3 regions of the Paenibacillus sp. KS1 genome follow, and region 1 is predicted to be linked to each of the others. Evidence: a T-box and tRNA genes for the amino acid it is inferred to sense, from the RefSeq annotation. Region 1 holds a T-box; the other regions hold tRNA genes.
What was found. The T-box of region 1 lies ahead of argS (arginine--tRNA ligase). A T-box ahead of a tRNA ligase gene usually reads a tRNA of that ligase, here a tRNA-Arg.
Positions count from the first base shown of each region.

Region 2: it has a tRNA-Arg gene. The T-box ahead of argS (arginine--tRNA ligase) is inferred to sense a tRNA for this amino acid. The anticodon was not compared.
Region 3: it has a tRNA-Arg gene. The T-box ahead of argS (arginine--tRNA ligase) is inferred to sense a tRNA for this amino acid. The anticodon was not compared.

Region 1 is NZ_MAIS01000070.1:19,826-26,174, forward strand. It holds gene BBG47_RS20385 (DMT family transporter) at 1-160, opposite strand, end outside; gene BBG47_RS20390 (DMT family transporter) at 160-501, opposite strand; gene BBG47_RS20395 (TetR/AcrR family transcriptional regulator) at 641-1,219, opposite strand; gene BBG47_RS31235 (M60 family metallopeptidase) at 1,403-1,552, shown strand; gene argS (arginine--tRNA ligase) at 1,853-3,613, opposite strand; T-box leader at 3,674-3,917, opposite strand; gene BBG47_RS20405 (DUF3895 domain-containing protein) at 4,093-5,031, opposite strand; gene BBG47_RS20410 (hypothetical protein) at 5,270-5,452, opposite strand; gene BBG47_RS20415 (DegV family protein) at 5,669-6,349, shown strand, end outside.
Region 2 is NZ_MAIS01000037.1:41,180-47,528, reverse strand. It holds gene BBG47_RS14275 (phosphoglycerate kinase) at 1-596, opposite strand, end outside; gene gap (type I glyceraldehyde-3-phosphate dehydrogenase) at 876-1,880, opposite strand; gene BBG47_RS14265 (sugar-binding transcriptional regulator) at 1,922-2,971, opposite strand; tRNA gene BBG47_RS14260 (tRNA-Arg) at 3,644-3,718, shown strand; gene clpP (ATP-dependent Clp endopeptidase proteolytic subunit ClpP) at 3,922-4,503, shown strand; gene BBG47_RS14250 (cytochrome P450) at 4,610-5,776, opposite strand.
Region 3 is NZ_MAIS01000032.1:31,509-37,857, reverse strand. It holds gene tig (trigger factor) at 1-657, opposite strand, end outside; gene BBG47_RS12805 (hypothetical protein) at 830-1,780, opposite strand; tRNA gene BBG47_RS12800 (tRNA-Arg) at 2,039-2,115, shown strand; gene BBG47_RS31075 (hypothetical protein) at 2,296-2,424, opposite strand; gene BBG47_RS12795 (carboxypeptidase) at 2,521-2,871, opposite strand; gene BBG47_RS12790 (hypothetical protein) at 2,879-3,187, opposite strand; gene asnB (asparagine synthase (glutamine-hydrolyzing)) at 3,393-5,240, shown strand; gene BBG47_RS12780 (homocysteine synthase) at 5,335-6,349, opposite strand, start outside.

The sequences.
Region 1 (6,349 bases):
GGAGCGACTTCATCGCAATAGACAGACAAATGAAGCTAGCACTGAAAGCTGTCGCCATAAAGACGAAGGATTGCCAGTTGCGATCCTTGTTCAGCTTACTAATCATCGCCACACCAAGCATTTCACATAAGCCTGCTGCAATGAGACTTATCCAAGCCATTAGGATTCAGCTCCCTTCGCTTCGCTCTCATTCGTCACCAGCTTTAATCCCATCACACCTGCTAGCATCACAAGGATAAGCAGCACTTTGATCATCTTGAACGGCTCTCCAAAGAAAGCCATCTCTGCGAATACAGTTCCTGCAGTTCCAAGTCCAACGAATACGGCATATACCGTCCCTACAGGGAGCTTCTTGCCTGCCATAATCATCACATAGAAGCTGACAATAATTGAAATGGCCGTACCTCCCCATTCCCATACATTGTTCGCGTGCTTCAATCCGATCACCCAGAAGACCTCAAAGAAGGCGGCAATAAATACGTAGATCCAATGCTTATTCATGTGTTGCTCTCTCCCTTCCTTGCTATCTCTATAACGAGCACTATTCCATGACTGCATCCCACAGATGCAGCTTACTCCACTCTTAAATTTCCTTATCTCTTCTCAATCAAGAGATTCATTGTTCATACCACTTCACGAACTAGTCCCGTGTCAGGCTGCGCCAATATATGCGCCATGAAGCATCGAAGCGACGTCGGAATCTGTCTGGGCCACCAAGCAGCATTTCAACGAGAATGCCATCAACAAGACACATATAAGAAGCGGTCATCATCTCCATATCCAGCTGATCAATCTCCGCTCGCTCCACTCCTAGCTTGAACACGGCCATAAGCTCCCGTTCCATCTGATCCAGATGGGCGTTGACCAGTTCCATAACTCGCTCCTGCATGATAACAGGCGGAAAGAACATCACCCGCAGCAAGAATTTCAATTGATTGCTCGTTTCATAGCGTGCCTCATACTGTTGAATCCATCCGTACAGCACATCCTTAATCGGATGCTCACGGTGAGTCTGAATGTACCGCTGCAAGTGTCCCATTTCCTCTTGTACTGCACGGCGGATTATGCTAACAAACAGATCATCTTTATTTTTGAAATGAGCGTAAATAGATGGCGTCTTGATGCCTACCTGTTCCGCGATATTCGCAAGGGAAGCCCCTTCATAGCCATGTTCTGCAAAATGATTCAACGCGACCTCAATAATTCGGTTAGCTGTCATTCTACTCATCTCCTTCAGACTAACTAATACTCGTTAGGTAATGCACGCAGCGTTCCCTCGTGTAAATACGACGACATATCTATAGCCTAACTAATATTCGTTAGGTAGATCTTTTCACATCTTTTCTCTTTTGTCAACCACGAGTTTCGATACTTAAATATCCTTTTATACATTTAAAATATAATACATCTTCTCTATCCAGAGCTTCACAGGGCATACCTTGAAATGAATAAAGCATCTCTTCCTAGAAATGACGAACAGAAAGTTCAAATGTTTATCCTAATGACATCCAAAAGTGCGAAGCAAAACCTGATCCCATTTTCCGATAAATAGGGATTGAACGCTACATAGGATACAAAAGCAGCCATTGAACAGATGAACCTCCCGCTTATCACTCCGGAATTTTGTAAAATTGCGATAATGACAGTAGCATCAAGAGCCTAATCTGTATGTGACCTGTGCTGAGCCGGGAGACAATCTCCGCGGCTCATCTGTCGTCTACAGATAGACAGGTTCAGATTACGAGTACAAACCAACCCACCACCCCTACGAAATTCATGCCTTACATACGCATAATCAACGAAGTGATGATGATGCGATTCTCTTTTTCACAATTCACATCGATACATCGCCCTACATATGTTCTGGCGCTTCAACGCCAAGTAGGTTCAGCCCCGCTTCAAGCACATGTGCCACCGCTGCGACGATACGCAATTTGTGGCGACGCGCGATCTCATTCTCCACCAGAATCTGCTCCTGATGGTAATAACGGTTGAACTGCTTGGCTGCATCAAGCAAATACCTAGCGAAGATGGACGGCTCATTGCTGTCCACCGCCATCTGAAGAGCACGCTCATACTTGCTGAGAGACTTCAAGCAGATCCATGCTTCTTGACTTACTCCTCCCGCCGCAGTTGATTTCATGCTCGATTGTTCACCTGCGCACTCAGATGCATCCTTGCCAAGCACCCCAGTATCCGCTGGACAATCAGAGTATGACGTCCATCCCCCTTTGATGAGCAAGCTCTTCGCTCTGACGAGTGTGAACTGTACATAAGGGCCGGTTTCGCCTTCATAGCGCAGCGCATCCTCCAGGTTGAAGTCAACAGACAGCATACGGCTGCTCTTCAGGTCACCGAAAATGATCGCACCAATCCCAACCTTCGATGCCACCTTGCCTTTCTCTTGCAGAGATGGATTCTTGTCTTCGATAATTTGCAGCGCGCGATTCTCTGCCTCATTCAATACCTCATCAAGGAAGATAACCTTGCCCTTGCGCGTAGACATCTTCTTCCCTTCAAATGTCATCAACCCGAACGGTACATGCGTACATTCCTGTGCCCATTCATATCCCATCTTGCCAAGCACAGCGAATACCTGTTGAAAGTGCAGCTGCTGCTCCGCGCCAACTACATAAATCAGCTTGTCAGCCTTCATAACTTCCTTACGATAGATAGCCGTTGCCAAATCACGTGTCGGGTAAATTGTTGTTCCGTTTGATTTCAAAATCAGGCATGGCGGCATACCCTCATCATCCAAACGAACGACCATCGCCCCATCACTTTCTTCGAGCAATTGAAGCTGCTGCAAATGAGCGACGACCGCATCCATCTTGTCATTGTAGAAGCTCTCGCCAAGAACGTGGTCAAAGTGAACGCCGAGTCGTTCGTACATGCGATTGAATTCGACCATACTTGCGTTAACGAAATACGTCCACAGCTGTACGGTCTCTGCATCGCCCGCCTCAAGTTTGCGGAACCATTCGCGCGCCTCGTCTTCCAGCTCCGGCTGCTGCTCCGCCACCTCGTGGAATCTGACATACAGCTTCAAGCTCTCACGGATTGGATCTTGGCGCAGCGTACCATCATCCCCCCACAGCTTATAAGCCGTAATCAGCTTGCCGAATTGGGTACCCCAATCCCCAAGGTGATTCACCTTCAACACCTCGTATCCTGCTGCTTCGTACAGGTGAGCGAGCGCATTTCCGATCATCGTAGAACGCAGATGACCGACACTGAACGGCTTCGCAATATTCGGGGACGACATATCAATAACGACACGCTGCCCCTCTCCGATCGACAGCTTGCCGAAAAACGGCTCCTGCATGCGAGCAAGACAAGCCTCGCCATAGTAATCCTGATCAAAACTTATATTCACATATCCACCAGAGGCTTCCGCTCGCATCCGAATGTTATCGCTCTCTTGATTAATGCGTTCAGCAAGCTCCACCGCAATCTGTTGTGGAGAACGTCTCCACTGTTTCGCCAGTGGAAAGCAAGGGAACGCCAAGTCGCCGAGCTCGCTCTGCGGAGGTACTTCCAAGGCACGTTCGATGTCTGCCCCGTTCATGTTCATAATAGGTTCTAGCACTTGCGCGGCAATTTCTTTTAGCATAAGTTCGTTCTCCTCCTGTTGTTGGTTACGGTTCGCAACACGTCAAAAAGCCCCCGTCTACAAAGAGACGGAGGCTTGAATCCCCGTGGTACCACTCTACTTGACCCTACCCGGAAGCTTGCTGCTCCGAAAAGAGTCCACTCGATAAATAACGGCTGTCGCCGGGCTCCCCTACGTCCCCATATAAGGCAGTTCACAGAGCCAACTCCCGGGTCCGCTTCCTCTTCATTCCGTATCGGCTTCCACCATCCCGATTCGCTGCAGCACGGATTGTGCAGAGTACTCTCCCGTTCATCGTTGTTGCGTCGATTTTCATTTTACACATTATATCCAGAACAATTAGGAAAAATCAACCTATTACATGTATTATTTCAGAAAAATATTCCTTACTCTGCCGCCATTCGAGTACGTAACGTCATGGCCAGTAGTGATTCACATCGAATACAAGTCTCATTCTACTACTATCCGTCCAGCTTCGATTACCGCATTGTATACTTGCGATCCTCAGTTCCATTCAATTCGACCGAAATATCTAGATAAGATTGCTCAATAAATTGGCATACATCCGGATAGATTAGAGGCTTGCCTGTTATATAGCGGCGATCTGGCGTTCCATGATCACGTATTAACAATTCACTGATCACTCTTGCACTGCCAACACCGGTCTCCACATATTGCTTCACGGCCGCCCGTTCAGCAGCAGTAAGCCCATTCTCAGCATTACTAACTACTTCTTGAACCACAGCAGCAGGCTCGGGCTCCGTCCACGACCATAAGTCGAACTCCTCTAGAATCGGTGCAGGTGCAGGTGCAGGTGCAGGAGCTGCGCTAGGCTCGCTTGTCTTAGGCGAAGGTGAAGAATTCCTCACCACCGGCTTGCGTCGCAGCATATTGATCTGCTTGTCCAACAAGGGCAGTCCAACCGACAATTGCCGTTGTAGCTGTTCAGGCAAATCTGCCACAGAATAGGCATCTGGAGCAGGTCGCCAATCGTTGGCTATTTTCAATAAGATCTCATCAAGCTCATAATCAATGGCCTCGAATCCCTTCTTAATTGTCGCCACGATTGCAGCATCAATCCCTAAGTGCTCCTTCAAGTGCTCAATGCCGAATTTTTTGATCTCACCTGTTTTCCGGTTTTTCACCTCATGCTGATATCGAAGAGAACGGCCGCATTCGCATCGCAGCTCTGGACTTATCGTCCCCGCATCTTTATAACCCGTATAAATCCAATCATCTAACAGCGCCTCGATGTCCTCTGGTGCCGCATGATCTGGAACATGATGCCCCTTCTCCTTCGCCATCGCATTGGCGAACGCCGTGCGGCGAGAGCGAACGAGATAGTGATTCAGGAACTCACGTTGGTTGTCATTGAGCTGAGATAACATCTCATCCCGTTCCTGGATAGTTAATATCATATCTTCTCCTCCTCGCGCTTTGCTCCATTACTGTCTATTGTACAGGAAGTAGAGCATGGAAGTGAAGGCATGCCTCACATGAAGAAGCCGCCCTAGCGCAGGCAGTCAATCACTCCCTCGCTGGGCGGCAACCTATTGTAGGCACATCGATAAGAACGGCGATCCCTAGGAAGAGAAGCTAAAAGAAGAATATTTATTCTTAATCAATGGCATTTTACTATCGGATCTGGACTTGCCATTATGAAGCATCAATTCGTTCCTGCGGTGCTTGAAAGCATTTCTTGCATACCTTAATCTGTACGCCATTCCCTCTTGTCCGATTATACAGCAGCTTAATGCGAGTGCTGGCGCAGACCGGACATGTACCTCGGCCACGTGAAGGTAGATTCCATAATGATTTACCGCGTTTGTTCTTCGCCATTCTATCCCCTCATTTCCTGTCAATTCATTCGTTCTCCTACCCTTATGTATGAAGGAGGGGAAATATGACTGTATGATTCAGCTTCATCATTTCCATTAAATCCCACAAACTCACAACACTTGATAAACACATTCCTTCACCGTTTTCCCTTCAACTCATGGTATGATGGAGATAAGTACTTCGGTATGAACATGAAAGAAGAAAAGGAGAATGATTATGGCAATTCGCATTCTTACCGACAGCGCTGTTGACCTCCCTCAATCCGTCATTGACGAATTGGGAATTACGGTCATGCCGCTAATCGTTACTATAGACAATAAACAATATGAGGACGGAGTAACTATTACGCCGAAAGCCATGCTCGATGGCATGCGCGAAGGGAATGTATATAAGACTTCTCAACTCTCGATGGAAGTATTGCAGACAACCTTCCAATCGATTGCCGAAGCGAACGAGGAAGCTATCTATATTGCGTTCTCGTCGGAACTGTCAGGAACGTATGCCTCTTCCCGCATTATGCATGATATGGTACAAGATGACTTCCCGTCCTTCACTTGCAGTATTATCGATTCCAAATGCGCTTCACTCGGGTTTGGCCTTGTTGTTAGACAGGCTGCGCTCTGGGCGCGTGAGGGATTGCCTAGGCAAGAGATTATTACACGCACACAATCCCTTGCCCGGCAAATGGAGCATGTGTTCACGGTCGATGACCTGCAATATTTGTATCGCGGCGGACGTGTCAGCAAGTCATCAGCCATCATTGGCGGACTGCTCAATATTAAGCCCGTGCTTCATGTTGAGGATGGAAAACTCATTCCCGTCGATAAAGTAAGAGGCAGAAAGAAATCCATTCAGCGCCTTGTCGAACTGATGGAGGAGCGAGCGAATCTCGATGAT
Region 2 (6,349 bases), on a different contig from region 1:
TTAACCTTGGAACCGCCTACGATTGCCGTAAATGGACGCTCAGGGTTTGTCAGCGCTTTGCTAAGTACAGTCAATTCTTTCTCCATCAACAGACCGGACACGGCTGGCAAGTGATGTGCGATGCCTTCAGTGGATGCATGTGCACGGTGAGCCGCGCCGAACGCGTCGTTCACAAACAAGTCCGCAAGTTCTGCGAAGGCTTTAGCCAATTCTGGATCGTTCTTCTCTTCGCCTTTGTGGAAACGAACGTTTTCAAGCACGACAACGTCGCCGTTTTCCATTTTTGCAATTTCAGCTTTTACGTTTTCACCAATTGACTCGTCAAGCTTCTTAACGGGCTTACCAAGCAGTTCGCCAAGACGTACTGCTGCAGGTGTCAGACGCATGGAATCCACAACTTCGCCCTTCGGACGACCCATGTGGCTTGCCAAAATAACTTTCGCACCTTGTTCCACCAAATAGTTAATTGTCGGCAGCGTTTCGCGTACACGTGTATCATCCGTAATCACACCATTTTCCAATGGAACGTTGAAATCTACACGTACAAATACGCGCTTACCCTTAACTTCTACATCACGCACACTTTTCTTGTTCATCCCCGTGTTCCTCCTATCGTCGATTACACCGGCACACGCCTCTCTCTGGTGTGTTGTTCGGTATGTTCTGTGTTCTTGTTCTGTATGGGTTCCATCTAAATCTTTCTCTCTATATATCGTATATCGTTCGTTAGTATGTTCTGGTTTCTCTCTGTACTCTCTATCTCTGTATATCTAAAAATCTGTGTCCGCACTGGTTCTCGATATGCTCTAGGCACTATAAGGATCAAAAGAGGAGGCCTGAACGGTCACTCCTCTTTGATTGTAAGTGCTATGCGATTACAGACCTTTTTTTGCGATGAAAGCTGCCAAGTCTACAACGCGGTTGGAGTAGCCCCACTCGTTGTCGTACCAGGATACAACTTTAACCAAGTTTCCGCCGATTACCATCGTTGTCAAAGCATCGATAGTGGAGGAAGCTGGGTCGCCGTTGAAGTCGCTGGATACCAATGGCTCTTCAGTGTAGTTCAAGATGCCTTTCAATGGGCCTTCAGCTGCTTCTTTCAAAGCTGCGTTTACTTCTTCAACAGTAACGTCTTTCTTAAGTTCTACTACCAAGTCTGTAACAGACACGTTAGGAGTAGGAACGCGCATGGACATACCGTTCAATTTGCCTTTCAATTCAGGCAATACAAGGGATACCGCTTTAGCAGCACCAGTTGTAGTAGGGATGATGTTTTGAGCTGCTGCACGAGCACGACGCAAGTCTTTGTGCGGCAAGTCAAGAACGTTTTGGTCGTTAGTGTAGGAGTGAATTGTGTTCATCATACCTTTTTCGATACCAAACTTGTCGTTCAATACTTTAGCGAATGGCGCCAAGCAGTTTGTTGTGCAAGAAGCGTTGGAGATGATTGTATGGCTTGCAGCATCATACTTATCTTCGTTAACGCCCATAACGATTGTGATATCTTCGTTAGTAGCAGGTGCGGAGATAATAACTTTCTTCGCGCCGCCTTTCAAGTGCATTTCAGCTTTGTCTTTCGCTGTGAAGATACCAGTGGACTCAACAACGATTTCAACGCCGTTAGCGCCCCAAGGCAAGTTCTCAGGGTTGCGCTCAGCGAATACTTTCACTTCGCGGCCGTTAACAACCAAAGCGCCTTCTTTAGCTTCTACTGTAGCTTCGAATTTGCCATGAGTTGTGTCATATTTCAACAGGTGAGCCAGAGTGTTTACATCTGTCAAATCGTTGATTGCAACGATTTCTACTTCTGAATTGTTCAATGCTGCGCGGAATACGTTACGTCCGATACGACCAAAGCCGTTAATACCAACTTTAACCATTGATGATTCCTCCCATTTCCTTCGCAATTTTTTTATATATCTCAAGACGGCCTGTAAGGCACATCGAGACCACAATGTTTCAATACTTCAACTGCTGCTGCTTCATCAATAACGAGAATGTCTTCGTGTCCTGCACGAAGCACTGCAGTAATCGATTCACCTTTGCTCTGACCTCCAGCAATGGCAATGACTACCTCCATACGAGAGATGTCCTCTAGGCGAAGGCCCAGTGTTAGCATCGTATGAACGACATGCCCGTCTCGGTCAAAATAATACCCGAAAGCTTCTGCAAGCGCCCCTTCTTCGAGCAGCTGCTGGATCGTCTCTTCATCCGCACGGCGGCGCTTCGCCATAACGAGAGCTTCTCCAATGCCATGCACGACAATGCGTGCTTGGCGAATTACTCGCAAAATGTCTTGGATGTTCGGTTCCTGCTTAAGCGACTGGTACGCTTCCTCACTCAGCAAATCCGGCACATGCAAGAGCCGATACTGAGCGCCTACGCGCTTCGCCATCGTGGATGCGATTGTGTTCGCTTGGTATTCCAAGCTCTCCCCAAGTCCCCCACGTGCGGGTACGAACCAATTGCCTTTCAACGGTGATGAACTCGTCAATTGATCTGCCATTGCAGCCAATGTGGAGCCGCCTGTCACCGCCACGACATCTTCCTTGTCCATTACGCTGCTGAGCGCTCTACAAGCCGCTTGCCCGAGTTCTTGCTTCACGGCAGGCGATACATCCGAATTGCCGGGTACGACAATGACCTGCTTCAAACCGAATGCTTGGCGGATACTCTCCTCCAGCTGGCGCATCCCGAGCAATTCGCCCATCACGGATTCCAGCTTCCGGACAAGTTGCCGGCCTTCATCAGTGATTCGCATACCCGTGTTATCCGAATCAATCAGGCCTTGCGCCTTCAATAAATCGGTCTCTGCACGGAGCACACGCTCGGTCATCTGCAATGACGTTGCCAGCGTTCTTCTCCCAATGGAGTCGGACAACATGATTTGATGCAGGATGGTGTAACGCTTCTTCAACAGTTCAATGAGTTCAGGTAGAAGTCGCTTCTGTATTTCTAACCACTCACGCATTCTCTCCACTCCTGCTTCCCATAAGCAACCATTGGACTAAAAACGTCCCATCTCTACATTTTTTGTCCCACCACTATTCTACCGAATAACGCAGCAACTTGCAAGTATCCTGAACCCCTGATTTTGCGCCCAAAATCGCGAATTCTCTGCCTATAAACAACTTCTATAATAAGCAAGCAATATCGAAGTTATTCATTATCAGACAACATATCTAGAAGGGCATACGACTGCCTATGATGTAATTAACCCAAAATACGACAAGTTAATACATATTTCGCAAAAATTTTAGACATTCCTCAGTATAGACATTAATGACGGACATCATGCCCTGCTCGTACCTGCGTTTAAAAAGTTTTGAGCTTTCCTTCACATCCTGTTCGCTCTCTACTTCCCCATGTAGTTTAGACATCGACATTGCTCACTTAGATCGGGCAACATCCACCTTATTTGGCACCGTCCACTTATTATAGAAAGAATTCAACCGTTCCCTCCTTAAAAGTTAAAACCTTAATTATGGTCGAAGGATCCTTTCTGCGGTGCCAATGCAATCATCTCTGTATCCCAGTAATCAGTGGGCACTTCCAAACTTCCCGTTTTTAATAAATATTCAGTGGCGCTCACTTGACTTTGTTATACGCTTTCTTATATAATAAATTTTGCTCTTGTATGAATGCGCCCGTGGTCCAATGGATATGACGTAGGCCTCCGGAGCCTGAGATCAAGGTTCGATTCCTTGCGGGCGCGCCATTTACACTCCTGTCCTTATTTGGTACAGGATAAGAAGCTACGTTACGCATACATTTAGGTGAATAAGCACGGAAGTAACATCTTGAATTTTGCAGAAGCGAAACGATAGATGTTTTTTTCTCTACATAGTTTGACCATCTTTGACTTTTTGTTTCAAGTCCTTTATATTGAATGTGTAATGATATTAGTTAGGAGGGGTTATCTTGAGTTATGTACCCGTAGTTGTTGAACAGACGAATCGTGGCGAAAGATCCTATGATATTTACTCTCGATTGTTGAAGGATCGCATCATCTTCCTCGGAACAGAAGTGAACGATCTCGTGGCGAATTCGATTATCGCCCAGCTGTTGTTCTTGGCTGCAGATGACCCGGAGAAGGATATTCATTTGTACATCAATAGCCCAGGCGGTTCAATCTCAGCCGGCATGGCCATATACGATACAATGCAGCACATCAAGCCGGACGTATCTACGATTTGCGTGGGTTTGGCAGCTTCCATGGGAGCGTTCCTGCTTAATGCAGGTGCCAAGGGCAAGCGTTTCGCCCTGCCGAACAGCGAAATTATGATTCATCAGCCGCTTGGCGGAGCACAAGGGCAAGCGTCCGATATCGAGATTCGCGCACGGCGCATCTTGAAGATGCGCGACACGTTGAACAAAATTTTGGCGGATCGCACAGGTCAACCACTTGAGCGCGTGGAGCGCGATACGGATCGCGACTACTTCATGTCTGCCCAAGAAGCGTATGAATACGGTCTGGTTGATAAGGTTCTTGGCAAAGAGTAAACAGTAAACGTGATACAGCCTCTCTCATGCGATCTATTTTGCATGTAGAGAGGCTGTTTTTTATTGCTTATTTCAACTGACATGAATAACGAAAAGCTAGGTTTACTTAGGTAAGAATGATCGGCAATGACTCGAAACCGAACATAAACTCGCTCTGGATGCGCTTCAACGGCTTGGAATGATCACATTGGTAGTTCGGGAAACGATCGAGCATTGCATTCAACGCTATCCTCGCTTCCAGCCGTGCAAGTTGGGCCCCCAGGCAGAAGTGGATACCATGACCAAACGCTAAATGCGGGTTTGGCTGACGACGAATATGGAAGAGATCTGGCTGCTCGAACACAGACTCGTCATGATTCGCTGACCCGATCCACAACATGACGAACTGCCCTTCAGTTAACATCATGCCATCTACTTCCACATCCTTCTTCACACGGCGAAACATTAACTGTACCGGCGAGGTAAACCGCAGCACTACTTCAATAGCGCCAGGCAGTAAAGAACGATCGGATCTAATATCGTCCCATGCGATGCGCTCACTGTCGAAACACGCTAGAGCAGAAGAGAGCAAATTCGTTGTCGTTTCATTACCAGCTACTAGCAGCAAAATACAGAACCCAATGAGTTCAAAGGGGGACAACGGTTCTCCGTCTGACGTTGCATGCACAAGCCTAGTGATCAGATCATCCTGTGGATTACGACGGCGTTCTTCTGCGATCGCCTCGAAATATACAGCCATCTCCTTCTGGCAATTACTATTGCGGTCAATGTCACCACTCACCGATGCCTCCGACCATTCCCGAAACTGATCTCGATCGTGTACCGGTATGCCGAGTATTTCTGCGATTACAATAATCGGGAGCGGAACTGCGAAGTCTTGAACTGCATCCATTCGTCCATTGCTTTCCACCTTATCTAGAAGCTCATCCGCCAATGCTTCAATTCGTGGAATCATCTTTTCAATGGATCTAGGTGTGAAGGCTTGCGAGACTAATGTTCGAAGCTGGCTATGCTTCTGCGGATCAGTGCGGAGGATGCTGTATTCGATCGGCCGCTTGTCTTCGCTTCGCAATTCGGAGGAAAAATGATTGTAATCAGCAAATATCCTCTTAATATGATCGTATCGGTACGCATGCCAGAACGTTCCCCCCAGCAGCTGAGGATTCTCTGAACGCAACAGAGAGCTCTCTGACCACAACAAAGGACTCTCTGACCGCATAGTTTTGTAATGAGATAATGGCAGCACTTCATGCTCTTGAATCCATTTCATCATTCAACCTCTCCCCTCCTTAACCATGCAACATAGCTTCAGTCACAACTCTTCCTCATTTACAGGGATTCGAAATAATATATTGCATTAAAACTAATATATGTAAATAATAACCTACATAGACCTAGGCCTGTATGCACTGAAACAACTTCGGGTCGACCTGTTACAAACCGAATTCAATTCATTTAGCTACAAAAAAAGGACCGCATCGCGCAAACGCCGATGCGGTCTATATATGTTCTAGGGGTAAACTGTAAACCATGAGAAAGATGAAACGGATCACCTTGTGCAACGGAAGACTCCGGTTGACCAAGGTCAGTAATCGCTGCCGGCAACCCTCCTTCGCAAGAACTCATCTGTCATTCGGTCCATTGTTAGAATACTAGAGTTACATTAAAGAAAACTGAACCGAACCTTAAAATAAGATAAAAAGCAATTCCCTCAATGGCAATACACCTATAATGTCCACCCTACAGAAATTGTTGTACACACCAGGAAATCATTCCATTTCCGATTGGAATCGTTTACAATATGAATATTGCCGCTTTTTTTCAATTTCTCGCTTTACAGATGAAG
Region 3 (6,349 bases), on a different contig from region 1:
GAATGTAACTTCAACATCTTTGAAGTCGCCTGTTCCAAGGCCAACCAATTGATCTTCGAATCCAGGAATGAACGTGTTAGAGCCAAGCTCCAATGTGTAGCGCTCGCCTTTGCCGCCTTCAAATGCTTCGCCATCAACGAATCCTTCGAAGTCCATAACAACGCTGTCGCCTTTTTGTGCTGTTTCTTCGTCAACGATAACGAGTTCAGCATGACGCTCTTGCAGACGCTTCAATTCAGCGTCAAGCTCTTCTTCAGTAACTTCAGCTTCCTTAGCTTCCACTTCAAGACCTTTGTAGTCGCCAAGCTTCACTTCAGGTTTAACTGTTACTTTTGCTTTGAACTTGAACGTTTTGCCTTTTGCAAATTGTTCAACTTCGATTTCCGGCTGATCAACCGGTTGGATGTTTGTTTCTTTTACAGCTTGTGTGTAAACTTCGCCCAAGATGATGTCAATCGCATCTTGATACAAGCTTTCCACACCATATTTTGCTTCGAAAATTGGGCGAGGTACGCGACCTTTGCGGAAGCCAGGAACGTTAACACGCTTGGACACTTTTTTGAATGCCAAGTCCAATCCTTCTGCTACGCGATCTTCATTAACCTCTACTTCCAATACCCCAATGTTCTTCTCTATTTTTTCCCAAGTTGCTTTCATTTTATGCCTTCCCCTCCAAAAAAAGATCATGGCTAGAGTGTACCTAACATAACACGTCCAGAATAACCATTTTAGTATAGCCGACTACGATAACTTTTTCAAGGAGGGCGTCATTCCCACATTCGTCCTTCTACGAAAGCGCTATCGACCGTTCATTGCTTAGCCTCAGATCCTATGACTGCACGCGCAATGATCGATTTAATGATCGGAGCGCTAGCTCATATTGCACACGCAGTTCATTCGTGATACCGTACAGCTGCTTCACTTCCACTTCTTCGTCGACACGCAGCATTCGAGCCACGATGAAATGCAGCGCCGCCGCCCAAGCGTTCGAATCCTCTTGCCCATGCCCGCACAACTGTTCATAGGATGGAGAACCGTATATATGCTTCAAATACTGCTGCCATATCTCCTGAGCAAAATAAGCGAGAGAAGGCTCTCTTACAGAAGCAGCCTCGTTCACACGCACCGCTGGTGCCTTGGCGGCCTCTGGGAACCCCGAATTATCAAGCGGAGTATCCTCTATTTGTACGACCAGCGACTCCTGCCCGCGAGGGAAGCGGATTTCTCCATGCATTCCCCGTCTCTTCATAACTTGAAGAATTCCGAATTGAAGCAAGGAGTTAAGGTTCTCCTCTTTGAGCAGTTTAGCCAAAGCTTCATTAACACCCGGATCTTCTGCTGCTGCAAGCTGCTCAAGAATAAGGAGCTTGCGGTCATCCATCTCTCCCTCTACAAGGGTAGCAAACAATCGCTCTGTATATTGTCCATCCGCATTCAGCTTCTGCTGGAATTGGCGTCGCAGGATATCTTGTTCGGTCTCTTCAGACTCCTCTTCCGGTGTGGACTCCGGCCAACTGGCTATTCCCTCAGCCATATTCAAATCACGAGCAGCACGTACTGCCTCCGGGAACGCCGACACGAGCCATTGCAGCAGCGCGTCCCACTCTTCCCGAATCCGTTCGTCCTCACCATCACATGTCAGCAGGAATTGAAGAAGGGCAATTGCTTCGCCGTAACGCTCAGATTCCAGCATCCGTGTCAGCTCAATTTGGTAGTAATCATGAGTTTTCGGAAACAGGATGACATTATTCTTTGCCGGCTCTTTGTAATCTTCTGTCATACGAACACCTGCTTTCTGTACTGCGCCTATGTATTACGATAATCTCTCCTATGTATGCAGCTCGTTCTCCCTCAATTAGGTGAGCTTCTTATATGATGCATTATATCATATTCACTCTTTATCCTGCGCGGTCACCATATGTGCTTTCCTGATACTCAAACTGTAAAAGATATGTAAATTAATATTTTTTCATTTTCCTATTGCTAAGAGTCAATTTCTTTGATACAATCATTTATGTTCTAAATTTAACTTATTCATGTCCCAGTAGCTCAGCTGGATAGAGCAACGGCCTTCTAAGCCGTCGGTCGGGGGTTCGAATCCCTCCTGGGACGCCATTCATTTGCTTACTAATATACATGAACATGCTTCACAGAACCTTTTATTGGTTGGTGAGGCTTTTTTTTTATTTCCCACTCACATCGCCCAGAATACCTCTGCATGAGAGGCTCTGCTTATCGCAGAGCCTTGTATAATTGCCGCCTTCTTTTGATGCAGAACTTACTTATTTACTTACTTTACTTATTGTGAAACTCCCAATGGTTCTTCTCGCCTGGATGCTTGAAGTTTTTCGATAGTACGGCATCCGCATGTTTCTTCTGATGGGCATATTTATTGCCCTTGTTTTGCTTGAATTGCTCTGACATCGTTTCTCACCTCCCTTCATCGTACCTTGATCATTTCTTTCCACGAAGCCGATGATAAGAAAGCGAACCATTTCCGCTGCATGATAACGGATACCATTACGTGTCTAATTGAAACAACTCATCCACCGCTGATCGAACTTCTGTGGAACCTAAGACAGCATCAACAATCGAATCGCGATCACTGCAGCTGATTTCGTTATTGCTTATAATGAATTCCTCCGCAGCGATTTCCTCGAAGGCGTTATGCAAATTGTTGTCATACCAATCTGCTTCATAATGCGCATCGTTGCGCAGAAGGCGAACAATCTCATAACCACCATTTCGTACAGGAGCCACATACGCAAGCAGAGGAGTCTCCTTGTCATCATCAGGGATAAGTCCTACTTCTGCACACAGACGCCCTTCGATTTCAACAGGACGACGAAATTTTGCAGCCTTAAATTCCATTTTTGACTCACTCCTTATTTAAAATTTGCTCCACAAACCGCTTGGTATCAGTAGTCCCGAATTTGTATATGTAGGCATATACTTTGTTGAGGTTATGCTGATACGGAACGTTAATCGTATCATCCGATAGGCTTGTCAATAACAAGAGGCTATCCCGCATCTGATCCGTTTCGGCATCCCCCACTTCATTCAGCAGCCTTTGAAGCTCATCCCTTTCCGCTTCATTTACATGGACTACAAATTCATAACTCCCTGCATGTTGTTCCGCAACAACAGAATGATTCTGTACGGATACATAATAAGGCTGGCGCTCCATGGAGCACCTCCTTTCCATTTAAGGGCCATTGCCTCGCCCTGTTTACTTCGGGGTTCAGCTTTTATGTGAAGCTTTTTTTATCATCTCCCGATGGACATACATCTTATGCCGATTTGCGCATACCCATGGTATTATCTCAATCTTCCAGCATGCCGGTGCTCGTTCTTCCGGATGGACAGATTGGTGCGGAAAGGATGAACGTAACATGTGTGGAATTACAGGATGGATTGACTGGAACCGTGATTTGACCCAATGTTCTGGTGTTGTCGAACAAATGACCGCAACATTATCCGCTCGTGGGCCGGATGCGAAGGGAACATGGTTAACCAGTTCATGTGCGCTGGGGCACCGGCGCTTATCTGTCATTGATCCCGCGAATGGCGCCCAGCCGATGGTTCGGCACACGGAGCAAGGGGTGTTTGCCATTGTATATAATGGCGAACTGTACAATATGAAGGAATTAAGAACAGAATTAATCAGCCGCGGGCATTCATTTGTCACGCAGTGTGATACGGAAGTGCTGCTTGTTGCCTATTTGGAGTGGAAAGAGGCTTGTGTTGAACGATTTAACGGTATCTTTTCCTTTGCAATATGGGATGAATCAGAAAGACATCTGTTCATGGCTCGTGATCGGCTCGGGGTAAAGCCATTGTTCTATTCACAGGGCGAGGGCTGGTTCGCATTCGGTTCTGAGCCTAAATCATTGCTTGCTCACCCGGACATCGAACCGGTCATCGGGCTGGAGGGAGCCGCTGAAATATGGATGATTGGTCCCGCTCGAACTCCGGGACACGGTATATACCAAGCGCTATCAGAACTGCGGCCAGGCCACACCTTGAAGTACAGTCCGGATGGTCTTAGAATTCATTGCTACTGGAAGCTGGAGAGCATCCCGCATGAAGAGGACGCCGAACAGACAGCTAGACATGTGCGTGAGCTGCTGGAGGATACCGTTGAGCGGCAGCTCATCTCTGATGTACCCGTCTGCACCTTGTTATCTGGCGGGCTGGACTCCAGTGCGCTGACGGCCCTTACCGTTCAACATTACGAGCGGCATAAACTTGGCCAGGTGCATACGTACTCGGTCGATTATGTTGATAACGATCTGTACTTCCAATCTCATGCATTTCAGCCCAATGCCGATGAGCCCTGGATTTACCGTATGGTGGAGGAACTTGGCACAACCCATCATTGGATCAAATTCGATACCCCTGAGCTTGTCGCCTCCCTAGAACAGGCTGTGAAGGTTCGTGATTTGCCAGGCATGACCGATATTGATGGTTCTCTCCTCTTATTCTGTAAGGAAATCAAGCAAGGCGCCACTGTCGCTCTCTCCGGCGAGGCGGCCGATGAAGTATTCGGCGGATATCCTTGGTTCCATCGAGAAGATGCCCTGAATGCCGGTACCTTCCCGTGGGCACTAGCTACCCCACTGCGTTCCAGCCTCCTGAAGCCTGAAGTTTCTTCCTTGCTTCGCGCAGAGCAGTACGTAGCCGATCGGTATGCAGATGCCGTTCGCGAAGTCCCTGTGCTGCCTGGCGAAGATGCACAAGCCGCCAAGATGCGGGTCATGTCCTATCTCAATATTACCCGCTTCATGCCTACCTTGCTGGATCGCAAGGACAGAATGAGCATGGGGGTAGGATTAGAAGTTCGTGTACCTTATACAGACCACCGCCTCGTCCAGTATGTATTCAACATTCCATGGAGCATTAAGACATATGGTGGGCGAGAAAAGGGTCTGCTTCGCAAAGCACTTGAAGGCGTATTGCCGGAAGATGTACTGTACCGCAAGAAGAGCCCTTATCCGAAAACCCACAATCCGAACTACTTGAATACCGTTCGTCGTCTTGCGTTGGAGCGGCTGGATGATACATCATCCCCACTCCATCAATTTGTGAATGCGGAGCGAATCCGCAGTATCGCAGCCTCCGAGGAAGCGAGCTCGAACTTTCCTTGGTTCGGTCAACTGATGTCCGGCCCTCAATTATTTGCTTATTTGCTTCAAATGGACACTTGGCTGCGAGAATACCGCATTCGTGTAGCATGGTAACCTGAAGCCCACAAGAGCTCATTCATCCAATAAAAAGAAGACACACGGGATACGCAGCAGCGTATCGTCCGTGTGTCTTTGTTTTTATGGCTTCTTATTTGACAGCAGCAGGCTGACTTGCACGAATCGCCTGATCCAAATCAAATAAGATATCGTCAATGGATTCCGTACCGATAGATAAACGAATAAGTCCTGGATTTACACCTGCAGCAATTTGTTCATCTTCACTCAATTGCTGATGCGGTGTGCTGGCAGGATGGATAATGAGCGACTTCGAATCACCAACATTCGCAAGATGAGAGAAGAGCTTGACGTGATTGATCACTTGGCGTCCTGCTTCGATTCCGCCCTTAATCTCAAATGTTAAGATGGCACCCTGGCCCTTCGGCAAATACTTCCGCGCAAGCTCATAAGATGGATGGCTAGACAGACCACTGTAGCTGACCGACTGTACACCTTCATGTGCTTCAAGGAACTGAGCAACCTTCAATGCATTCTCGCTATGGCGCTCCATACGCAGGTGAAGCGTTTCGAGCCCTTGAAGAAGCAGGAATGCGTTGAATGGAGATATGGCAGCTCCCATATCGCGCAGCAATTGCACACGGGCCTTAATAATGTATGCGATTGGCCCAACAGCATCCGTATATACAACCCCATGATAGCTAGGATCCGGTTCTGTCAATCCCGGGAACTTATCATTGGCAGCCCAATCGAACTTGCCTCCATCTACGATTACCCCGCCAATCGAGGTGCCATGACCGCCAATGAACTTCGTTGCGGAATGAACTACAATATCCGCACCATGCTCAAGGGGGCGAAGCAGGAATGGGCTTGGGAATGTATTGTCTACGATGAGCGGAATACCATGATCATGTGCGATATCGGCTACTGCCTCAATATCGAGAACATCGCCCCTAGGGTTGCCGATCGCCTCCGCATACAGCGCCTTCGTCCTGCTCGTAATCGCCTTGCGGAAGTTTTCCGGATCGCTGGAATCAACGAACCGAACCGTAATGCCGAGCTTTGCTAATGTTGTCGAGAACAGATTATACGTTCCGCCATACAGACTCGTCGCAGAGACAATCTCATCCCCTGCTCCCGCGATATTC